2 linked regions of the Paludisphaera rhizosphaerae genome follow. Each later gene encodes a partner of the first gene's protein in a complex. Links are inferred from orthologs where the notes say so. Each region holds a gene or a part of one and is shown in the gene's direction. Other genes may lie near its edges.

Region 1 (8,203 bases):
GTCCGCGTCCAGGCCGACCGCGTCCAGTTCCTCGACAGCCGCCGAGACGGCGGCGGCGGAACCGGTTACGCCGGCGACGAGGAGTACGGAGCGCCCCCGGCCCGTGAGTCGGCCCCAGCCCGTCGCCCCCGGCAGGATCAGGACCGTGGTTTCGACAACGGCCCGCCCCGCGGCGGCTTCGCTCCGTCGAACTCCAACGCCGGCCGCGCGGCTGTCGCACCGGACCAGGGAGACGACGACATCCCGTTCTGACCCCCGGCGGGCCGAACCACGACAGTGCACAGACGCACCTATTGGAGATTTCGGCCCGATCGGTTTTAATCGACTGCTTGCGCGTCCGTCGTCGATGAAGAGCGCTCCGCGCCCTTTCGAACGGCTCGCCCTTTTTTCCTGAAGTACGTCAACGGCTCGGCGCGGCTCTGCGAGATGAGAGGATGGGGGAGGGCGACGAACGCCCCCAACGCCCGGCGCTTGCCTAAGGATCGAAAGCGACAATCGACAATGGCGAAGACCCAGACCAAGAATAAGCCCAAGTCCCAGGGCAAGGCGAAGGGCGAAGGCGCGAAGAAGTCCACCCCGGCCGGCCCCCCCCGCCAGCCCGGCGTCGAGCGCCGCAAGAACCACCCGCTGCGGGCCAAGGACGGCTACATGCACGTCCTGCTGACCAACAAGGTGCCCTTCGTCGGCGACGCCGGCGACCTGGTCAAGGTCCGCCCCGGCTTCGCCCGCAACTACCTGCTCCCGCAGGGGCTGGCCACCTTCGCGACCCCGCACAACCTCCGCGTCGTCGAGAAGCACCGTGAGCGTCTCCGCGCTCTCGAGGCCGCCCGTCGCGCCGACCTCATGGCCCTCGCCGCCCAGATCGCCCAGCGCTCGCTGACGATCGAGGCGAACGCCAACGAGGACGGCCACCTCTACGGCTCGGTCAACGCCGACCAGATCGCCGCCGCCCTCAAGACCGACGGCTTCACGATCGCGACCGAACAGGTCAAGATCGAAGGTCCGCTCAAGGAGCTGGGCCTCTACATGATCAAGCTCCACCTGGGGCAGGACATCGACACCGAGGTCAAGCTGTGGGTCGTCCCGACCCACACCGAGGAAGCCGCGGTCTGACCTGCCGCCGAATCTCGGGGCGTCCGGCCGCACTCTCGCGGCGGACGCCCCGCTCCTTGCCTCTCCTCGCCGTCGGCCTGCCGCCGGCAAATCCCCACATCCCCTCGCGACCCCACCCCTCCGCTCCACGGATTCCCGTTTTCGACGATGCCTGCGGCGTCGTCCGCCGATACAATCGTTCAGTCGACTGAACAACCAGCGTTCCCTCGCGCGCCGAAGACGACGGGACCGCCGGCCTCGGCATTCCAAGGAGTGGACTCGGTCATGGCATCCGTCCCCGCGGGATACAGCAACAGCCAGGGATTCGGACGGGAAGGGAAGAACGGCAACGGGCCCTTTGGTCGTCACGAGCCGGCGATCGGCGACCGTCTGCCGCCTCAGAACCTCGATGCTGAGCGCAGCGTCCTGGGCGGCATCCTGCTGGACAACGACGTCCTGCACGACATCGTCTCGTTCCTGACGCCCGACGACTTCTACCGCGACGCCCACCAGATCATCTTCCGGGCCGTCCGCGAGATGTACAACGACGGGAAAGCCGTCGACGCGGTCACCCTGGGCGACGAGCTGGAACGCCAGGGCGTGATGGAGCAGATCGGCGGCGACGACGGCCTGTCGGAGATCGCCAACAGCGTCCCGCATGCCGCCAACGCCCGCTACCACGCCGAGATCGTCCGCCAGAAGTCGGTTAGCCGCCAGTTGATCCAGAGCGCCACGGAGATCATCCGCGACGGCTACTCCAACCTGTTCACCTCGCAGCAGCTTCTGGAGTCCGCCGAACGCAAGGTCTTCGAGATCGCCGAGGACCAGATCAAGGGCCAGATCCACGACCTGGACGTCGTCCTCGCCGAGGCGATGGACCGGATTATCAAGCGATCGGAGGATTCCCACGCCGTCACCGGGGTCGGAACCGGCTTCTACGACCTCGACGACATCACCAGCGGCTTCCAGCCCGAGCAGCTCATCATCCTGGCGGCCCGGCCCAGCATGGGGAAGACGGCTCTCGCCGTGAACATCTGCGCCCACGCGGCCGTCAATCTCAAGGTCCCCTCGCTGATCGTCAGCCTGGAAATGGGCCGGCTGGAGTTGGGCGAGCGAATTCTCTGCGGCCACTCCAAGGTCGACCACCACAAGATCCGGACGGGACGCGGTATGGACTACCGCGAGATGAGCAAACTGAGCAAGGCGTTCGGCGAGATCAACACCTCGCCCATCCACATCGACGACACGCCCTCGCGGAACATGCTCCAGATCACGGCCTCGGCGCGTCGGTTGAAGATGCGGCACGGGCTGGGTCTGATCATGATCGACTACATCCAGCTCATCGACTCCGACGACTCCCGTGACAGCCGCCAGGAGCAGATCGCCAAGATCAGCCGCCGCCTCAAGATGCTCGCCCGCGAGTTGCATGTGCCGGTGATCGCCCTTTCTCAGTTGAACCGAGCCGTCGAGAACCGCGAGGACCGCCGGCCCCGCATGGCCGACCTTCGCGAGTCGGGCGCCATCGAGCAGGACGCCGACATGGTGCTCCTGCTCCACCGGCCCGACTACTACGACGCCAACGACCAGCCCGGCATCGCCGAGGTCATCGTCGCCAAGAACCGCTCGGGACGAACCGACACCGCCAAGCTCGTCTTCATCAAGAACCTCACCCTGTTCGACAACCTCTCGCACGTCGAGCAGCCGATCGAGGAAGGCCGGCCGTTCTGACCGGGCGCAATCAAGGAGCGTGGGCCGCCCCGCTCGTCGGCTTCGACGACGGCGGCGGCCAGACGTCCCCGGCCGCGTACCAATCCGGCCGGGGCGGCGGCTCCAGAATGAAGTACGGCCCGAGCGCCTGCCGGACCCGAGCATGATCCGCCGGCTGACCGTGCTCGGGCAGGTCCAGGAGGTCGACCCCGTCGCAGCGGTCGGGCAACAGCGGAGCGTCGATCCGGCCGAATGCGGCGTGGATGGCGTCGCGGCCGATCCCCATTCCAGCCGCCGTTTTCTGCGCGAGGTCATATCGCCGCAGATGCTTCCGCTGGTTCGCGGCCTCGTCCAGCAGCAGCGAGGTGGCCCGCATCCGCTGCAGTTCTGGGATCGGAAAGCGCGCGGCTTCCGAGGCCGTCATCTCCGGGGCGCTGTGGATCCAGAGGTCCTCCACCCGAGGCCGGTTCAGGGCGGCCAGCACCGCCGCGAAGGCCAGAACCCCCAGCGCCGCCTTGCGGCTCAACGGCATCGACGCCGGCTGGGACTCGACCGCATCCGACTTCCTCGGCCCCATCCACCAGCCGACCACGAGGAGGACCGCCCCGACCTGGGGCGCGACGTGGTACCAGGGCACCATCATGTCCACGTTAAACGTGCGTAAGTACTTGTAATCGAGATAGCCGCGGACGGTCCATTCCATGAGATAGCTCCCCGCCAGGAACGTCGCGCCGGCGATCTCGATCGGGTTGAACGCCCCGAGTCCGCCGCGACGGAACCGGGGGATCGCCCAGAGGCCGAGCAGGCCGAGGGTGAGCAACGCCCCCTGCCCCGCGGTCGTCTCGGCGGCCAGGCCGAGGTTCCCCAGGACCAGGCTCTCGGGGATGGCCTGCATCGTGTGGAAGACGCCCTCGACGGGTCTCACGGCCTCGGCCGTCGTCCGACCGTGGAAGCTCGTCCGGCTGTCGACTTTCCCCGCGCCCAGGACGACCGAGAGCCCCACGGCGAGGGCCGTCGCCGCGATCGGCGCCAGGGCCGCCTTGCGGCACGACCGTCGACCATCGAGCCACAGATAGATTGCCGTCGTCGGACCCGCCAGATGGCCGATCGTCCAGAGCCATCCCGCGCAGGCTGTCGACGCCATGCAGAGCCCGAGCGCAAGCCACGACGGCGACCGCCGCCAGGACTGCGCGAACCAGAGAGCCCCGAGGGTCGCGAACGCCGCCCAGAGCGGTTGCCCGGCCGAATACCACGTCCCCGGCGCGATCATCAGCGAGGTCGTGCCGACCCCGACCGCCGCCGCCGCTCCCACGGCCTGGTTCCCCGTCTCTCGCGCCGTCAGCCGGCCCACGAGAACCATTGTCGCCGCCAGGATCCCGTACGATGCGACCGCCAACACGTCCGGCAGCCGCGCCAGGCTCCCGGCCGAAGCGACCAGAAACCAGGTTAGGAGCCGCCAGGCCGGGACGACGTGGGTGAAATGCGGTGTGAACAGATTCGCCATCGTCCGCGAGAGGTTCCGCGAGGCCGACACGTAGATGAAGTCGTCGCTGTAGAGCCGGTGGATCCACAACGGGTCGCGAGTGATATGCCCCCCCGCGAATGGTTCATACGGGTTGAAGAACAGGATCCCCGGCGCGCAGAGAATCGCCCCCCAGAGGACCAACAGCCCCAGCCGGCCGACCGGCCGCGCCAACCAGGCGTTCACCCGCGCGAACGGCCCCGCCGCCGCGACAGCCCGCTCCGCCCGGCGTGTCGGCTCATGCGTCGGCGTCCCCTCCTTGGATTCCCGGGGCGGCTTCCTCATCCGCGACGCCCCCCGGATTGGCTTCCTTCGCAACGATCCGAGAGCAAACTCATCGGACGCAAGCTATTGGCGGAAGGGGTTTTGAGAACGAAATCGGCATGGATCGCGACGGCTTCGTTTGACGATTTCTCGCCGCTCGCGACGGTTCCAGACGGAAGCCATCGAACGCCTGCCGGTTGGGTTGCACCAGGAGCGGAGGAGGAAACGGGGAAAGGCAGCCGGCACCGAATCGATCCAAGAGCCTGGACTCCTGGCACCGGCAGACCGACCACCGGATGCAATCCGAACGGGAACCGCTCCAGGGGTCGCCCAATGCCAACGACGGCCCCGCGGGATTGGGTTCGCTCGGACGGCTCGACGACCAAAGCCATCGACCGCAAGTCGTCTAATGGCAGACGGTTGGACATCGAAATCGGGGCCTCCACGATGGCTTCGTTCGGTCGCTTTCGCCTGGCGGGCCGGTCGCGCCGATCCCCTTCTCCGCGGAGATCCGAGCCCAGCCCTCCAATTCGATACGATACTACCAAGACTCCGGCTCCATCACGGGCTTCCACTCCCGTCCAGGCGTGGAAAGGGAGGCCGACGTCGGCCGTCCGGAATGTCACGACTTTGCGGGCCGCGGAGAGAACGGGAGCCTCCGACGACAACGCCAAGAGAGGTTCCTCCGGTGACCTGGCCATGAAACCCGACGATCGGAAGTCGACTTTGGGCTCGAAACATCGAGAGCGCCTTCCAGAGGCCGCACCACGCCCGATCGCTCGGCTGGTCTGAAAGCTGGGTTTTCGATATGGTCTGCGGATCAAAGGTGTCCGTCCCGGAGAGGACGGATCAAGGAGGAAACTCGGCACAGGGCGGCTGCCGTTCCCAGAGGAGAGACCCGACCGCATCGACCACGATCGCGGTCGGCTCAGGCGTTGGGAGATTCGCCCGGGCGGGGTTGATCGTAAACCTAGAGGATGCCGGAAGAACCGCCGGATCCCTCTGCCGACGATGCTCAGCGTCGGCGGCAGTTCGCTCTCAGTCTCCGCCTCCGAACTCCCTTTGCAACCAACTTCTGAACACCTCAACCGCCCGGCCCGGCAGGAAGACCTTGGCCCCAGGTGATAGAAGTCATTGAAAGCCTCCAGGACTTCGTTTCCGACCAGTTGTCGCTGCTTCTTCCGATCGACGAAGCATGGCAACCGACCGATTTCCTGCCCGATCTCAACGCGGACGACTGGGCGGATCGGCTGAATCGCTTCCGCGAAACGGCTCGGGCCCTGCCTGACGAACTCCTCGTCGTACTCGTCGGAAACATGGTGACCGAGGAGGCGCTGCCGAATTACGCGATCTCGGTCGAGCGGATCGCCAGGGACCCGACCGGAGGGGGGCAGGCTCCGTGGGCGCGCTGGCTGCGAGGCTGGACCGCCGAGGAGAACCGTCACGGCGACCTGCTCAATGCCTACCTGCGGCTCTCGGGCCGCGTCGACATGAGGTCGATCGAGCTGACCATCCACCACCTCATCAGTGACGGCTTCACCTCCGGGCACGAAGGGCACGAATACGCCGGGCTGATCTACTCCGCGTTCCAGGAGCGTGCGACGCGGCTCTCACACGGGAACGTCGCCCGGATCGCGGTCAAATGCGGCGAGGAGGGCCTCGCCAAGATCTGCCGCAAGATCGCCGCGGACGAGACGCGCCACGAGGTTTTCTACACCCGAATCGTCGCCGAACTCTTCGAGCGCGACCCCGAAGCGACGCTCCTCGCCTACCACTCCGTGCTCAGGCGGCTGATCGCCATGCCCGGGAGCCGGATGACGGACGGTCAACTGCCGAACCTCTTCGATCACTTCGCCGCGGCGGCCCAGCGCTCCGGCGTTTACACGTCCCGAGACTACGCCGCGATCATCCGTCACCTGAACACCACCTGGGGACTGGAAAACCGCTCCTTCTCCGGCAAGGCCGCCAAGGCCCAGGACTACCTCTGCCGCCAGCCGGAACGCTACGAGAACCTCGCAGACGAGATCGGTGCGCGAACCGCCGACCAGCCCTCCGTCCCGTTCGCGTGGTTGAACGGCCGTACGGTGTAAAGCCCAAGGTGGGCGGGCACGCAACGAGCTATGTCGCGAATCAGAAGCCTGCGAGTCGATATCGTCGACCCAACGCAACACACCTAGGCAGCCGATTCGCAGTGGTAGGCCAATTCTCGGTTCGAGAGTACGTGGCCGAGTATCGGTTTCCTTCGTGGGGGAAGGTTGCCGCGAAGGGAGCGAAAGAGGAGCGACCAGAGGAAGAGGTGTGACTAGCACAGAAAGGGAAACAATCCAACCGAAAGGTATACCCATCACAGGCCGACGGGAATCCGTTACTCCAGGGAAACAGGTTCCTGAACCGACAACCGATTAGCCGATGAGGCGTACATTCATCGACCCAGGCGGGGACCGCCGGGATGGACTCTCGATTAGGAGTGCCATCTTTGCGAAGCGGTGATCTCCCCTATGGCCCATCGAATCGTGACCCGTCGCGAGGTTTTGGCAGTTGGCCTCTCCGCCGCGTTAGGCGGATGTGCCCGTCGAGGCCAGCTAACTCCCTGCGATTGCGGTCCCCAACCCTACGTGCCGCCTACTCCCAGCCCCTGGCCTCCGCCCCAACCGATCCCGCCTCCAGGCCCAAGTCCCGCACCCGAGCCATCCCCTGGCCCGGACGGCAGGATTCGGATGCGCAAGAGCTTCTCAAGCCTGACGTCCCGCGAATTGGACTCGCTTGAGCGTGGCGTCCGGGTTATGAAATCGCGGCCCAAGCACGACCCGACTTCCTGGTGGTACCAGGCCAACATGCACGGCTACCTTGACCAGGAGGAAGAAACGATACTGGAAGCCTGGGGAAGCTGCCAGCATGCCAATTGGTGGTTCCTGCCCTGGCACCGTGCCTATCTGTTCGCCTTCGAGCGCATCCTCCGCGCCGCCTCGGGCGACGTCGAGTTGACACTTCCCTATTGGGATTGGACAGATCGCTCCCAGCGGGCCCTACCGGATCGATTCTTCGACTCGGATAGTCCGCTCTTCGAGAAGAACCGCTGTATCAAGCAGGGAATGCCAATCGCTGCCACCGCCGTCGCCTGGGAACATGCGTTCCGCGTTGTCTCGTTCGCATCGCCTTGTGGCGGCGAGGGGTTCGGTGGCCCCTACAAGAGAGAGCCCGGCCATCGGGAACACAACCGTAATTTCGGAGCCCTCGAAGTCTGCGCCCATAACGCGGTGCATACGGAGATCGGCCATTGGATGGGCAATCCTGATACGGCCGGGCGAGATCCCATCTTCTGGTTGCATCACGCCAATGTCGACCGGCTCTGGGGCGAATGGCTCCGCCTCGGCAGAGGCCGGAGGAATCCGGATGACCCCCTCTGGCTTGAGACCCGCTTTACCTTCTTCGACCCGGGCGGAAGACGGATTGAACTATCCGCATCAAATGTGTTAGACCTGGATCGGCTTGGGTATTACTACGACAAGGGCGTCAGTGTCCAGGCCGTCCCGCCTTCCTTGGCCGGGCCTCAGCGCCGGAACGTCATCAAGGCGTTCCCGCCAGGTATGATGGAGGAAGTTATCGCCACCGACGGAA
Region 2 (2,924 bases), on another replicon or contig:
AGTCCCGATCGACGCCCCCGTTTGCATGGGGGCGTCCGTTTTTCGAAATCTCTGGGACTTGACTTGGACACTTGGTGTGCGGGACGACGTTGAATTGTTTCTTCACCGTCCCGTACCGAGGTTTGGGAAGCAAGGCGAGATGTGAGAGGGGACCCGAGGCGATTTGCGAGCCGGTTTAAGTGGACATGCGATCAGAATATGGTGGACCTTGGGCCGTCTAGCGCAACTGCTAAAATGATGCCGGGTTAGAAGAATCACGGGGGTGTCGGCCGGAGGCCTCGAAAACTTGACGGTATGTAGGGGTGGGCTATAATTTCGTTGAACCCTCCGAGAGCCACCTTCGGGCACGAACCCAACGAGACGCGAGCGCCTCGGCGTCCTCTTGTCAAGAGAGGTCGCGCCGGCGCGAACCAAGGATCCGGACTCGCGTCGGAATGATCAGGAGAATCCCGTGCCCAGGCCATCCGATACGACGAAGGCCGCCATAAAAAACGCGGTTGATATCGTGAAGTTGGTGGGGGATTACGGTCTCGCCCTGCATCGAGCCGGGTCGCGTTACAAGGCTTTATGTCCCTGGCACGACGACCGCCATCCCTCGCTGGAAGTCAATCCGGATCGTCAGACCTTCAAGTGCTGGGTCTGCAACATCGGAGGGGATGTTTTCGAGTTCGTGCAGAAGTACGAGCGGGTGGATTTCCCGGAGGCGTTGCGAATTCTGGCGGAGCGAGCGGGGATCGCGTTGGATGGGCCGTCGAGTTCGGAGGCGTCGGCGGGGGGGCCTTCGAAGGCGGACCTGCTGACGGTTCTAGGATGGGCGGAGGGATTGTTCGAGCGAGCCCTGGGGAAGCATGATTCGCCGAGGACGTACCTGGAGGGGCGTGGGCTGACGGCGGCGACCGCGGCTCGGTTTCATCTGGGTTTCGCTCTGGACGATCCGGCCTGGTTGTTCGACGAGGCGAAACGAAAGGGTTATACGCGGGAGTTGTTGGAGAAGGCAGGGCTGGCGACGTCGGCGGAAGAGGTAGGCGGTAAGGTTCACGCGCGGTTTCGGGGTCGGCTGATCTTTCCGATTCGCGACGAGCGGGGCCGTCCGGTGGGATTCGGGGGACGGATCCTTCCGGAAGCAGAGCGAGCGGCTTCGTCTCGGGGTTTTCGTGTCGCAAAATACGTTAACAGCCCTGAGACGACGCTCTTCCAGAAGCGTCGCCTGCTTTACGCCGCGGATCTTGCGAGGTCTTCGTGTCGCGAAGCAGGCTGGGTCGCGGTGATGGAAGGGTATACCGACGTGATGGCGGCGCACCAGGTGGGGCTGACGAACGTCGTGGCGACGCTGGGGACGGCGTTCGGCGACGAACACGTCCCCCTGCTCCGCCGGTTGGCCAACCGGGCCTGCCTGGTTTACGACGGCGATGAGGCGGGCCAATCCGCGGCGGAGCGGGCGCTGGAAGTCTTCCTGGGACATGAACTGGACGTGCGGGTGCTGTCGCTTCCTTCGGGTCTGGATCCTTGCGACTACCTCCTGAGTGAAGGAGCCGAAGCATTCCGAAAGCTGGCCGACGAGGCCCGAGATCCCTTGACCTTCGTGCTCGATCGGTCCCGGACGCGATTCGACCTGGACACGATCGACGGCGCCCGACAGGCCTCCGAGTGGGTGCTCGGCATCCTGGCCCGCGTGCCGGCGGCGGCTCCTGGCTCAGCCCAGGACGTCGCCGTGAGCAAGGCTCTGGATGCTCTGGCCCTCGCCTTGAAGATGAAAGCGGGAGACTTGCAGAAGCGGCTCAAGGGGCTGCGAAAGACGGCGACTCGGAAGGTTCCCGCCGGGCCGGCCGCGACGACGCCCACGGCGGCCGAGTCGATCCCTTCCGCCGACGCCCTGCTGGCGACGATGGACCCGGTCGAACGCGAGTTGGTGGCGGCGGTGGTCGCCCGACCTGACGTGACGGCCGCCCTGGTGGCCCGGGTCTCCGTCGGTTCGATGCAAGACGGCTCGGCCCGCGCGATTCTGGACGCCGCTTATGACCTTTATGGACAGGGCGAGCAACCGACTTACGGCGCGATCAAGGAAAACCTCGACGACCTCGCCGCCCTGGCGGTCCTGGAACGACTCAACGACCTGCACCACGACGGACTGCAACGCCCCGAACTTCAGCCGCTCGACGCCGTCCAGTTCCCCCCGGGAAGTTGGGAGCAACGATTGGAGCTGGTTCTGGCCCGCCTCGCCGACCGCGAACGAATGACTCGCCAGACCGAACTACGGCAAGCCATCGCAGAGACCGATGAAGAACAAGAACCGGACGTCTACCGCGCCTTGAAGCGAGAACTACGACAACTCATGACCCAGCGGGCCGGGACCTTGAATGTGAAGGCCGCTCGTCCCGATCCGAAGTCTTGTGCGTGAGGGAGGAATGATGGACAAGCTGGACGAGGGTCTTAAGGCCCTCCTCGAACTGGGCAAACGTCGCGGATTCCTGACCTTCGATCAGGTTAACGACGTGCTGCCCGATGATCCCAACAGCCCCGAGCGCATTCCCGGTCTGCTGGAGACCCTCGATGAGTTGAACATCGAGCTCGTCAATGAGGATGAGGCCGAGGCCCGTCTGCTGGCCTCCGGCGAACTCGACGAAGAGCCCGATGAGCTGACCGAAGAGGCGGACGAAGACGACGGCGAACTGACGGCCGAGGAACTCGAGGATATCTCGCGGCGGATCGACGACCCGGTCCGCATGTACCTCACCCAGATGGGCGAGATTCCGCTGCTCACTCGTGAGCAGGAAATCAACCTCGCCAAGAAGATCGAGGTCACCCGCAAGAAGTTCCGCCGCAAGGTGCTGGAGTGCCACTTCGCTCTGGCCCTGGTCGTCGACGTCCTCAAGAAGGTCGCCGAAGGCGAACTCCCCTTCGACCGGACGGTCAAGGTGTCTGTC

Evidence for each region.
Region 2: the proteins of dnaB (region 1) and dnaG are in contact, whole or in part, in a crystal structure (PDB 2R6A), measured with the Geobacillus stearothermophilus proteins. The link is inferred for Paludisphaera rhizosphaerae from one-to-one orthologs. Residues at the interface, in WP_033016901.1 of Geobacillus stearothermophilus: Ser13, Glu15, Ala16, Gln18, Glu91, Leu92, Asp94, Ala95, Val96, Pro97, Thr98, Ala99, Ala100, Asn101, Tyr104, Tyr105, Ile108; in WP_049624496.1 of Geobacillus stearothermophilus: Lys456, Leu457, Leu458, Pro459, Ala460, Asn463, Ala464, Leu467, Leu535, Leu536, Ile537, Ala538, Gln544, Glu545, Asp548, Tyr549, His552.

The regions. Positions count from the first base shown.
Region 1 is NZ_JAALCR010000044.1:3,327-11,529, reverse strand. What follows is about bases 737-3,598. They hold dnaB (replicative DNA helicase), read left to right. Parts: upstream 737-1,377; coding sequence 1,378-2,820; downstream 2,821-3,598. Other genes in these bases: G5C50_RS29590 (hypothetical protein), read right to left, coding at 2,831-3,598; rplI (50S ribosomal protein L9), read left to right, coding at 737-1,113. Also shown: G5C50_RS29605 (single-stranded DNA-binding protein), read left to right, coding at 1-252; more of rplI, read left to right, coding at 502-736; more of G5C50_RS29590, read right to left, coding at 3,599-4,606; G5C50_RS29585 (acyl-ACP desaturase), read left to right, coding at 5,707-6,675; G5C50_RS29580 (tyrosinase family protein), read left to right, coding at 7,303-8,203. UniProt on the Escherichia coli protein: The main replicative DNA helicase, it participates in initiation and elongation during chromosome replication. Travels ahead of the DNA replisome, separating dsDNA into templates for DNA synthesis.
Region 2 is NZ_JAALCR010000008.1:212,756-215,679, reverse strand. It holds dnaG (DNA primase), read left to right. Parts: upstream 1-451; coding sequence 452-2,398; downstream 2,399-2,924. Other genes in the region: rpoD (RNA polymerase sigma factor RpoD), read left to right, coding at 2,409-2,924. UniProt on the Escherichia coli protein: RNA polymerase that catalyzes the synthesis of short RNA molecules used as primers for DNA polymerase during DNA replication.